3 regions of the Streptomyces sp. YIM S03343 genome follow, and region 3 is predicted to be linked to each of the others. Evidence: riboswitches for the same ligand, from Rfam matches in the RefSeq annotation. Region 3 holds a riboswitch; each other region holds the start of a gene.
The links. A riboswitch is a leader RNA that binds a small molecule or an ion and turns the genes downstream of it on or off. The one in region 3 is predicted to bind S-adenosylmethionine.
Positions count from the first base shown of each region.

Region 1: another riboswitch for S-adenosylmethionine. It lies ahead of thrC (threonine synthase); the one in region 3 lies ahead of ACSYGN_RS02320 (putative leader peptide).
Region 2: another riboswitch for S-adenosylmethionine. It lies ahead of ACSYGN_RS30345 (aminotransferase class V-fold PLP-dependent enzyme); the one in region 3 lies ahead of ACSYGN_RS02320 (putative leader peptide).

Region 1 covers NZ_JBPUKX010000001.1:5,066,606-5,070,560, forward strand. Annotated here, with positions in the region: gene ACSYGN_RS22080 (alpha,alpha-trehalose-phosphate synthase (UDP-forming)) at 1-1,037, opposite strand, end outside; gene ACSYGN_RS22085 (glucosyl-3-phosphoglycerate synthase) at 1,314-2,258, opposite strand; SAM riboswitch class I at 2,441-2,586, shown strand; gene thrC (threonine synthase) at 2,605-3,888, shown strand.
Region 2 covers NZ_JBPUKX010000001.1:6,866,609-6,870,563, reverse strand. Annotated here, with positions in the region: gene ACSYGN_RS30350 (Lrp/AsnC family transcriptional regulator) at 1-170, shown strand, start outside; gene ACSYGN_RS30345 (aminotransferase class V-fold PLP-dependent enzyme) at 263-1,672, opposite strand; SAM riboswitch class IV at 2,109-2,225, opposite strand; gene trpD (anthranilate phosphoribosyltransferase) at 2,336-3,400, opposite strand; gene qcrB (cytochrome bc1 complex cytochrome b subunit) at 3,561-3,955, opposite strand, start outside.
Region 3 covers NZ_JBPUKX010000001.1:507,116-511,070, forward strand. Annotated here, with positions in the region: gene ACSYGN_RS02300 (ABC transporter substrate-binding protein) at 1-322, opposite strand, end outside; gene ACSYGN_RS02305 (amino acid ABC transporter ATP-binding protein) at 372-1,208, opposite strand; gene ACSYGN_RS02310 (amino acid ABC transporter permease) at 1,205-2,209, opposite strand; gene ACSYGN_RS02315 (hypothetical protein) at 2,375-2,509, opposite strand; SAM riboswitch class IV at 2,666-2,811, shown strand; gene ACSYGN_RS02320 (putative leader peptide) at 2,848-2,913, shown strand; gene ACSYGN_RS02325 (glutathione S-transferase C-terminal domain-containing protein) at 3,025-3,807, shown strand; gene ACSYGN_RS02330 (LLM class flavin-dependent oxidoreductase) at 3,895-3,955, opposite strand, start outside.

The sequences.
Region 1 (3,955 bases), 4.6 Mb from region 3:
GTGTACTCCCGGTACACGGCGAGATCCTGCCGGGACGGATACGCGAACGCGACATGCACGACCCGCTCCCGCCACTCGGGACGGTCGTCGAGCAGCTGCCGGTACGCCAGCAGCCCGCGCACGATGTTCTTGGACAGCTCGGTCCGGTCGACCCGGACGATCGTCTTGCGTCCGGCGCCGATCTCCTCGCGCAGCGCGGCCATCCGCTCGTCGACATCGGGCTGATGCGCGCGCTCGCGCAGGAACTCGGAGTCGGCACCGAGCCCGTGCACCCCGATAACGGTCTCCCGCACCGGCCCGCCCGCGGAGTGCCGTACGACAAGACCGCCGTCGTCGTCCGCCCCGGCGAAGACGACACCGTCCCGGTCCGTCTCCCTCGCGCACCGCACGAACGCGTCGGCCCACCGCCGGGTGAGGAACCCGAGCCGGTCCGCTCCGAGCATGCCCCGCACCAGCTGGGCGCCGATGTCGTCGGGAAGCATCCGGAAGTACTCCGGCGGCGCCCACGGCGTGTGCGAGAAGTGTCCGATGCGCAGATCGTGCCGCAGCTCGCGCAGCATCCCCGGCACCAGGCACAGGTGGTAGTCCTGCACCATCACGACGGCCCCCTCGGCCGCCTCCTCGGCGAGCGCCGTCGCGAACGCGCGGTTGTACTCCTCGTAGGACGTCCATCGGCGCCGGAACTCGCTGTCGAAGACCGGCTCCAGCGGGGTCTGGTACAGCATGTGGTGCACGAACCACAGCACGGAGTTGGCGATGCCGTTGTAGGCGTCGGAGTGCACATCGGGCGGGATGTCCAGCATTCGCACACCGGGCTCGCCGACCCCGCGCCGTACCGCCTCGCGGTCCCCGTCGCCGAGTGCCGAGCACACCCACAGGGCGCCGGCGTCCGGCCCGATGGCCGAGAGCCCGGACACCAGACCGCCACCGCCGCGTTTGGCGTGCAGGGAACCGTCCTCGCGCACCTGGTACGAGATGGGGCCGCGATTGGACGCGACCAGCACGGGGTGGGCTGCGCCGCTTGACGTAGTGGCCATAAGCCCAGACCTAGCCCGTCGGGAGGGGTGTCAAACGTATGCTCACTCACACCGGGCGGGTGTGCCCGGTAAGGCACTGGCGCCGGGGCGGCAGCGTGCCTGAAGGGGCGCGGGGCGCATCGATCTGCGGCTCTGCCGCGATGGGGGTACCTCCCTGCTCGAACGAAGTTGAGAGCTTGGGGGAGCGACCAGCCACGACGCACCCGCACCCGACATCGAACCGGACAAATCCAGGGGCGCGGGGAACTGCGCAAACCTCAGCCCCCCAGCCCCCGGTCAGGCCACCCGCCGCTCCGCATACTCCACGATCTCGGCCATAGGCGGCCGCTCCTCCGTGTCCACGGAATACGTCCGTGCCTCGAACCCCTCCGCCCCCCGCTCGAACTGCGTGAGCGACGGCCGGATCAGATGCCCGCGGGCCAGCCGGAGCTGGGCGGTGCGGTAGATCGCCGCGGCCATCCGCCCCAGCGCCTGCCCGTCCTGGTGCCGGTGCTTGCGTACCCCCACGTCGACCTGGGCCAGTGCGTCGAGGCCGACGAGATGCAGGGCGTCGACGAGCATGCCCAGCTCGATGCCGTAGCCCACCGGGAACGGCAGCAGCTCCAGCAGACTGCGCCGGGCCGCGTACTCGCCGCCGAGCGGCTGGACGAAGCCGGCGAGCTGGGGCCAGTGCATATTGAGCAGCGGGCGGGCCATCAGCTCGGTGACCCGGCCGCCCTGCCCGGCGGCGCCGCCGAGCGGACGGTCGTACATGGCCTTGACCAGGTCGACCTCCGGGTCGGTGAGCAGCGGGCCGACGATGCCGGAGACGAAGTCGGAGGAGAACTCCTTCAGATCGGCGTCGATGAAGCAAACGATGTCCCCGCCGGTGACCAGGAGGGAGCGCCACAGCACCTCGCCCTTGCCGGGCACGGCGGGGATGCGCGGCAGGATGTGGTCGCGGTGGACGACCCGGGCGCCCGCGGCGGCGGCGACCTGGGAGGTGCGGTCGGTGGACCCGGAGTCGACGACGACGATCTCGTCGACCAGCGGGACCTGCTGCATGAGGTCGTGGCGGATGATCGCGACGATGTCGCCGACCGTTTCCTCCTCGTTGAGCGCGGGCAGGACGACGGACACCGACTGACCCGTGCGCTGCTTCGCCGCCATGATCCTGTGAAGGGGGCGATCGGTCACGGACCAGGAGCGATCGCTCAGCCAGCGCTCGACTTCTTCCAGCACAGCTTGCGGCTCCTCACTGTTGCGGCCACACATCACCATGTGATCCCTGCGATCCATGTGATCCCTGTGATCCATCTCGCGGTTCGGACGACTATCTCAACTCTCCTGGCCTTCGGTTACAGTCTTGAACAACGCGGATGACCATCGCATGTCCGAGGTCTCCGGCGTCCACAAGTGCATACCGCTCATCCAGAGGGGCAGAGGGATACGGCCCGGTGAAGCCCCGGCAACCCCCCTACGACCGGTCTCGGCATCCGCTGCGAGGCTCCCGGCGAGGGAAGGTGCCAAATCCGTCTCACGACGAGATGCGTCGTGAGGAAGATGAGGAGAAAGGGCCTCGCCTCTCATGGCCGCGCAGTCACTTGCAAGCACCACGGAATCCTCCGTCGATCTCGGGCCCGCCGCCGCTCTGAGCTGCCGGGAATGCGGCCATCGCGTACCGCTCGGCCCGGTCTTCGCCTGTGCGGAGTGTTTCGGCCCGCTGGAGATCTCCTACGACTTCTCGTCCTACGACACCGAGGAGCTCCGTAAGCGTATCGAGGCGGGACCCGCGAACATCTGGCGTTATGCGCCACTGCTGCCCGTCCCCGCGGACGTGGCGGACAAGCCGAACATCAATCCCGGCTGGACGAAACTCGTCAAGGCCGACCGTCTCGCCCGGGAACTCGGGGTGACCGGCGGTCTGTATGTGAAGGACGACTCCGGCAATCCGACGCACTCCTTCAAGGACCGTGTCGTGGCCCAGGCGCTGGAGGCCGCCCGCGCTTTCGGCTTCACCACGCTCTCCTGCTCCTCGACCGGCAATCTGGCCGGTGCGGTGGGTGCCGCCGCGGCCCGCGCCGGGCTGCGCTCGTGCGTGTTCATCCCGCACGACCTGGAGCAGGGCAAGATCGTCATGGCCGCGATCTACGGCGGCGATCTGGTCGGTATCGAGGGCACCTACGACGATGTGAACCGCTTCTGCTCCGAGCTGATCGGCGATCCGGCGGGCGAGGGCTGGGGCTTCGTCAACGTCAATCTGCGGCCGTACTACGCGGAGGGCTCCAAGACCCTGGCGTACGAGGTCTGCGAGCAGCTCGGCTGGCGGCTGCCCGACCAGATCGTCGTACCGGTGGCCTCCGGTTCGCAGCTCACCAAGGTCGACAAGGGGCTGAAGGAACTGATCGAGCTGGGTCTGGTGGAGGACCGGCCGTACAAGATCTTCGGTGCGCAGGCCGAGGGCTGCTCGCCGGTGTCCACCGCCTTCAAGGCCGGGCACGACGTCGTACGGCCGCAGAAGCCGAACACCATCGCCAAGTCGCTCGCCATCGGCAACCCGGCCGACGGGCCCTACGTCCTCGACATCGCGCGCCGTACCGGCGGCGCCGTGGAGGACGTGACGGACGATCAGGTCGTCGAGGCGATCGGGCTGCTCGCCCGCACCGAGGGCATCTTCGCCGAGACGGCGGGCGGTGTGACGGTGGGCGTGACGAAGAAGCTGATCGACGACGGCGTCCTCGACCCCACCCTCACCACGGTCGTCCTCAACACGGGCGACGGCCTCAAGACCCTCGACGCGGTGGCCGGCACCGGGCTGACCGCCACCATCCGTCCCAACCTTGAGTCGTTCCGAGAGGCTGGCCTCGCTTGACCTCCTCCTCCGAGTCCCGAGGAGTCCAGCGGTCGCCCGCCGGGTTTCCTGCTTCACCGCCGGCTGC
Region 2 (3,955 bases), 6.4 Mb from region 3:
ATGACTTGATCGCGATGGTTCGGGTGCGGGAGCACGAGGAGCTGGCGTCGGTCATCCCGGGGCGGATCAGCAAGATTCCCGGGGTGGAGGCGACGGATACCCACGTGGCGTTCCGGACGTACTCCCAGCATGACCTGGAGGCTGCGTTCTCCATCGGGCTGGACAACTGAGGGGCCTCAGGAGGCGGGGGCGCGGGTGCGGTCGCGAGTGCGGGTGCGCTGTGGCTTGTCGCGCAGTTCCCCGCGCCCCTAAGGAGTCAGCCTCACCCTTGGTTTGACGTGACCGTCTCTCCCTTTACGGGGACGCAGCGGCCGTCCTTTGTTTCGTAGGTCCACTTGGCGCCGGTCGTCACCAGTTCCTTCACTGCCGTGAGGAAGCGGGTGACGTGTTCGTCGGGGGTGCCTGCGCCGAAGCTGATGCGGATGGCGTTCAGGGGGCTTTCCGTGGCGCCGCATTCGTCGGCGGGGTCGGGGGCCGTGCCCAGGAGGGTGCGGAGCAGGGGGTGGGCGCAGAAGAGGCCGTCGCGGACGCCGATGCCGTACTCCGCGGAGAGGGCCGCCGCGAAGTGGGAGCTGTTCCAGCCGTCGACCACGAAGGACACCACACCGACCCGCGGGGCGTCGTCGCCGAACAGGGACAGCACCGTGACCTGGGGAATCTCGGCGAGGCCCGCGCGGACCCGGGTGACCAGCCGCTGCTCCCGGGCGACCAGCGAGCCGAAGCCCGCCTCGGTGAGCGCCGTACAGGCGGAGGCGATGGAGTAGGCGCCGATGACGTTCGGTGAACCGGCCTCGTGTCGGGCGGCGCTGTCGTGCCATTCCACGACGACCTTGCCGTCGGCACCACGGGTGACCCGGCGGCTGGCGCCGCCCCCGGCGAGGTAGGGGTCGGCGGCCTTCAGCCAGTCGGCGCGGCCCGCCAGCACCCCGGAGCCGAACGGGGCGTAGAGCTTGTGGCCGGAGAAGGCGACCCAGTCGACGTCGAGATCACGCACCGACACGGGGTGGTGCGGGGCGAGCTGGGCGGCGTCCAGGACGATCCGGGCGCCGTGCGCATGGGCGGCGGCGGCCAGCTCGCGCACCGGCCACAGCTCACCGGTGACGTTCGAGGCGCCGGTGACACAGACCAGGGCCGGGCCGTGGGGATCGCGGCCGGCGAGGGCGCGCTGAAGGTTCTCGACGGCCTCGCCGGGGCTGCGCGGGGCGTCGAGGACGGTGAGGCGGGCGTTCTGCCAGGGCAGCAGGGCGGCGTGGTGCTCGGTCTCGAAGACGTAGACCTGGCAGTCCGCGGGGAGCGCGGCGGCGAGCAGGTTGAGGGAGTCGGTGGTGGACCGGGTGAAGATCAGCTGGTCGTCGGGGCGGCAGTCGAGGAACCCGGTGACGGTGCGGCGGGCGTTCTCGAACAGCTCGGTGGAGAGCTGGGAGAGGTGTCCGGCGCCGCGGTGGACACTGCCGTAGTACGGCGCGTAGGCGGCCACGTCGTCCCAGACCCGCTGGAGGGCGGGGGCGCTGGCCGCGTAGTCGAGGGCGGCGTAGGTGACGGAGCCGCCGGTGACGAGCGGCACGGTGACGTCGCGCCCCAGCACGGGGAGCGGGGTACAGGGGGGCTGATCGGCGGCGGCGCTGGGGGCGGTGGTGGCGGGGGCGGTGGTGGCGACAGTGGCGGCGGACATGGCTCAACTCCCGTGAGACAGGCGGGCATCACCACGCGAGCGCAGGCGGCCGACGTCGGACGGCGCGCGGGAAACGGCGACCGCGGGACCGGCACGGACGGCTCGGGCGGGGTGATGTCGAAGGGCGAAAGGGCGAAAGGGCGATACGGGACGCGGAGACCGGGCTCCGCTGTCCGTGTGCCTGTCGTCGGATCTCCCGCCGCCCGCCGAGAGGTCGGGCTGTACGGGTGTCCCCAATCCCCCGGACGGACTGAGCCGGAAGAAGAGGTGACGACAAGGCCTGGGGCCTGTGCACCCGATGGTTGTCGCGGAGAGGGCGGTCACCGCCAATATCCACGACCTGATCGGCCGGACAGGCCTAGCGCATTCGCTTGCTCACAGAAGGCTCCCTCGTGACCAGGACCCCTGGTGCCTCACTCAGGGACTGAGTGCGAGGGGTCCGCGCTTGCCGAGGGCTTCGCTGCCGACGGCCTGGTCTTCACCCGGGGCACCCCGCCACGGACGGAGGGTTGCCGGACAGCCGGCCGGGGCCTGATGGCTGTCGCTCATGACCTGGCCGTCATCCTGCCACATGATCGGCGACGCACAAGGGCGCAGTCCGTATGCCGGACTGCGCCCCCTGTGACCTCGTTCGACTCGTACGACTCGTACGACTCGCGCGCCTCAGGCGTGACTGGCTGCCACCCAGCGTTCCAGGGTGCGCCGTGCCGCGCCCGAGTCGATGGACTCGGCGGCCTTCGCCATCCCGGCCGCCAGCTGCTCGGCGAGCGGCGCGTCCGTGGGGTCGAGGGCCGCGAGGGCGGCGGCCGAGTTGAGCAGCACCGCGTCCCGTACGGGGCCCTGTTCGCCGTTCAGCAGACGGCGTGCGACATCGGCGTTGTACGACGGGTCGCCGCCGCGCAGCGCCTCCACCGGTACCCGCTCGATGCCGACGTCACGCGGGTCGAAGGTCTGCTCGGCGACCTTGCCGTCGCGGACGGTCCACACGTGCGAGGTGGAGGTCGTGGTCAGCTCGTCGAGGCCGTCGTCGCCGCGGAACACCAGGGAGGAGTTGCCGCGGTCGGCGAGGACGCCCGCGATGATCGGCGCCATGCGCGGATCGGCGACGCCGATCGCCTGGGCCTTCACCTTGGCCGGGTTGGTCAGCGGGCCGAGTGCGTTGAACACCGTACGGATGCCCAACTGGCCGCGGGCCGCGGCGACATGACGCAGCGCCGGATGGAACTTCACGGCGAAGCAGAAGGTGATGCCGGCTTCCTCGGCGACCTCGGCGACCCGCTGCGGGGTGAGATCGAGGTTGACGCCGAGCTTCTCCAGGACGTCGGAGGAGCCGGAGGCGGAGGAGGCGGCCCGGTTGCCGTGCTTGACGACCTTGGCGCCGGTGCCCGCGACGACGAGCGCCGACATGGTGGAGATGTTGACCGTCTTCGCGCCGTCGCCGCCCGTGCCGACGATGTCGACCGTACGGCCGGACACCTCGATGACGTTGGCGTGCTCGTACATCGCCCGGACCACGCCGGTGATCTCCTCGACGGTCTCGCCCTTGGCCCGCAGGGCCACCACGAATCCGGCGATCTGCGCGTCGGTCGCCTCGCCCCGCATGATCCGGTCCATCGCCCAGGCGGTCGCGTCGGCGCTCTGGTCACGGCCGTCCAGCAGGGCGTTCAGTACCTGGGGCCAGGAACGGCCCGCCGCGGTGTCGCCTCCAGCGGGGGTCACAGCGCTCATCAGCCGCTCCTGGGTGTGTCATCGACAGCGTGTGACCCCACCCTATCCACCTGCGGGGACGGCCGAGGGCCCCGTCCGGACAGCGGATGCTGTCGGCGGACGGGGCCCTCGGCCGTGGCGTGGCGAAACGCAGCGATCAAGCGATCAAGCGATCCGGCGATCAGTGGTGGCCGTGGCCGCTCGTGATCTCCTTGTACTCCTCGACGGTCGGCTTCGGGATCTGGTTGTACTCGCCGTAGTACGCCTTGCTGAGCTTGGCGCGCAGCTTCACCGAGCCCTTCACCTTGCGTACGACGCCGTTCTCGTCGACCGTCGGGCCGACCTGGGCGGGCACGTACTGGTCGTGCGCGGTGAGGGTGTGCAACTGCTCCTGGCTGAGCGGCTCGTGGACCTCGATGAACTCGCCGTGCGGCAGGCGCTTGATGATGCCGGTCTCCCGGCCGTGCAGCACCTTGTCGCGGTCACGGCGCTGGAGGCCGAGGCAGATCCGCTTGGTGACGAGGAACATGAGCACCGGTCCGACGAAGACGAAGATCCGGACGAACCAGGTCACCG
Region 3 (3,955 bases):
TGAGGGTCTTCTGGTCCGAGCCGACGTACGCCAGCGGCGGGAATCCGTCGGGAAGGGCGCCGACGCCTATCTCCAGCTTGCCGCTCCTGCTGACCGACGCGGGCAGTTCGGCGCTGATCGACTTCACCTCGGCCACCTTGAGCGCGGTCTGCTCGGCGGCCCCGTTGGACCGCTCTCCCACGGTGACCGTGCCGGCTGCGTCGGTCGTGGTGGCGGCGTCACTGCTGCCCCCGCAGGCGGCGAGTCCGGCGGCGAGCGTGGCGATGGCTGTGCCTGCGGTCAGACCGCGGAGGAGTCGGCTGCGAAAGCTGAGGGTGCGCATGGCTGTCCTTGATGGTGAGCGGTGAGCAATGAGGTGGGGCAGGCGGCGGTCAGAGGACTTTGCTGAGGAAGTCCCTGGTCCGTTCGTGTTTCGGGTGGTCGAGGACTTCGGACGGCGGGCCCTGCTCGACGATCCGGCCGCCGTCGATGAACACGACCCGGTCGGCGACCTCTCGGGCGAAGCCGATCTCGTGGGTGACGATGACGAGGGTCGTGCCGCTCGTCGCCAAGTCCTTGATGACAGCGAGGACTTCGCCCACGAGCTCGGGGTCGAGGGCGGAGGTGGGTTCGTCGAAGAGGATCACGCCGGGCCGCAGGGCCAGGGCCCGCGCGATGGCCACCCGCTGCTGCTGGCCGCCGGACAACTGCCGTGGATATGCACCGGTCTTGTCGGCCAGGCCCACCCGGCCGAGTAGTTCCCGGGCCAGTTCCTGAGCCTCGGGCTTGGTGAGCTTCCCGGTCGCGACCGGGGCGGCGGCCACGTTGGCTAGCACGGTGAGATGCGGGAAGAGGTTGAAGTTCTGGAAGACGAAGCCGATACGGCTGCGCTGCGCCAGGATCGCACGCTCGCTCAGCTCCTTCAGCCTCCCCCGGCCTTCGGCCGGGGGGACCCCTGTCTCCCTTCGGTCGCCCTGGCGCTTCACGCCGATCAGCTCGCCGTTGACGCTGACGTAGCCGACCTCTGGCTTCTCCAGGTGGTTGATGACCCGCAGCAGCGTGGACTTGCCGGAACCGGACGGGCCGAGGATGACGGTGACCTCGCCGGGCCGTACGGTCAGGTCGACGCCGTCCAGAACCCGGTGGGCGCCGTACCACTTGTGCACGTCGTGCACCTCGACGGCGGCGGGCGCCGCCGTCGTCAGGATCTCGGCGGTCTCGGTGCTCATACGGCGGCCTCCCTGCGCGCCCGCTCCCGCAACTCCCTGAGGCCGGCGCGGAGTTTCTGCAACGGGGTCGGCGGCAGGGTGCGGGTGGCGCCCCGGGCGAAGTACCGCTCGACGTAGAACTGGACGACGGACACGGCACTGGTGAGGATCAGGTACCAGACGGTGGCGACCAGCAGCAGCGGCACGATGTCGCCGGGGTAGGTGCTGCCCATCGTCTGCACCGAGCCGAACAGGTCGAGCAGCGACACGTAGAACACCAGCGATGTGCCCTTGATCAGGCCGATCAGCTGGTTGACGTAGTTCGGGGTGATGGACCTGAGGGCCTGCGGGAAGACGATCCGGGTGAACTGGTAGGCCTTGGGCAGACCTAGGGCCGCGGCGGCCTCGTGCTGGCCCTGGTCGACGGAGAGGATGCCGCCGCGGACCACTTCGGACGCGTACGCCGCCTCGTTCAGGCTGAGGCCGACGACGGCGACCGCCATGTCGGTGGCGAGTTTCGACTCGTCGAAGGTGAAGAAGGCGGGCCCGAAAGGCACTCCGAGGCTCACCGTCTTGTACAGGGCACTGAAGTTGTAGAGGAAGATCAGCAGGACGATCAGCGGCACGGACCGGAACAGCCAGGTGTAGACCCAGGTCACGGCCCGCAGCACCGGATTCCCGGAGAGTCGCCCGAGCGCGAGCAGGATGCCGCCGAACAGCCCCAACACCGCGCTGAAGGCGGTCACTTCGAGGGTGATGACGAGCCCGTCGAGGATGGTGGGGCGCAGGAACCAGTAGCGGAAGCGGTCCCACTGGTAGAACGGGTTGGTCACCAGCCCGTGGGTGATCTGGGCGACCAGCACGAGCACGACGGCTGTGATGATCCAGCGGCCGGGACGCCGGAGCGGAAAGACCCGCTGCGCCGCAGAGGGCTTCGGCTCGGCGGGGGTGTCGGGGCGGGGGATCGCCTCGGCGGGCGGTGCTGATCCGGAGGACACAGCGATGCCCGGAGATTCACTCATGGTGGGCTCCAGCAGATTCGGTGACCCCGGACCGCGGAATGCGGCAGTACCGCGCCGAGCGGGAGCGGCTCGGCACGAGGCGACGCACGGGTGCACGCGGAACGGGGGCCGGGCGGGGAGAGGGCACACCGCGACAGCGGTGGTCGTCAGAGACTCAGAAAGCCGTCAGCCTTGGCAGAGGGCGCGACAAGCGGCCGTACACAGCGCGCTGTTGACGCGCAGCAGGTCGACGGAGCGGTCCGCGCACAGCAGGACGCGGCCGAGGCGGCGCCATGCGGCCGTCCCGTCAGCTGCGTACATCGCTGTCACCATCACTTCTCCGGCCCTGGGGCATCTCGGTCTGCGCCGCAAGTTAGGCATGTCCCGAAAGGAATGTCAATGCGAGTGACCACCAGGTGAGACCGCATACTCGGCGTTCTTGACGTCGTCGCGGAGCGCGCCGAAACTGACGTGGACGGTCACGATTGTCAGCGCCCACGGCGCGGGTTCACCCCGCTCATGTGGTCATCGGCCCCGGCCCGCTGACAGGCAACCCTTCCACCGCGACGGGGTGCCCCGGGTGACGACCGGGTCCCGCCGGCGCGGCGGGGCAAGCGTGGTCTCGCGTCTCGCGAGCCCCGGAGGTGGGACCGGTGGGAATGCCCTGGAACGGCTTGACGAGGCGCCTGCACATCGATCTGTTGCGTGTCTCCAGCGCTTACTGACCCGCCACCGGTCCGTTCGATCCGGACCGGTGCGACAAGCGCAGTCGCCCGGCATTCGGCCGCTGGTGCCCACAAGGCGGCGGTGGCTTCCTCGTTCCCCAAGGGAGAGTCATGCCCCAGACAGCTTCACGCAGTTCCAGCACGGACAACTCCAGTGGCTGTAACCAGAGTTCGTTCGCTGCGGGTCATCGCCCCGGAGCGGCCGTACCGTCCGCCTTCCCCCACCGCTTCCACAGCCGTATCGGCGTCGGTCCGGCCGGCGGCTTCTACCCGGCACCGCACCGCTATGAGCTGTTTCTGTCGGCGAGTTGTCCGCACTCGCTGTGCATCTCAATCACCCTCGACCTGCTCGGCCTGACGGACTCGGTCACCACCACATTCCTGGCACACCCCGCCGAGACGCCCGACGCCTTCACCGCACTGCGCCGTGCGTACGAGGCCACGGTCCATCACTACGACGGACCACTGACAGCACCCGCGCTGTGCGACCGGTGGAGCGGACGCATCGTCAGCAACCACACCCCCGACATCCTCCGCGACCTTGCGGGCCTGCTGTCCGGCCACGACGGGGCCTGCCCCTCCGCGCTGCGCCCGTCGGCCCTCGCCGCGGACATCGACGCCCTCCGTGACCTGCTGGAGCTGGACGTCACCCCGGCCGCCGAGGCCTCAAGGCGATCGGCGGCACTGGACCTGTTGGAGCGTCGACTCGCCAGGCAGCCCTATGTGCTGGGCGAGGATCTGACGGCCGCGGACGTGGACCTGTGGGTGGCGCTCGTCCATCTCGGCCCGGTCGGCACCCTCAGCTCGCACCCCCGGCTCCGGGACTACGTACGCCGTCTCGGCGCCCACCCCGCCTTCCGGGGCAGGGCGGACGCGGTGTCAGACGCGGCGTGAGCCCCAGGGCTCAGGTTCCCGTCGCGAGCGGTCGGGACGGATCCCGGGAGGACCATTTCTGCAGCGAACCGTCGTAGGGCGATGTCCTCAGGGCCTGTCTGGAGTTGTGCTCCGGGCGGCAGGCCGGGCGTGTGTGTCCGCGCGAGTG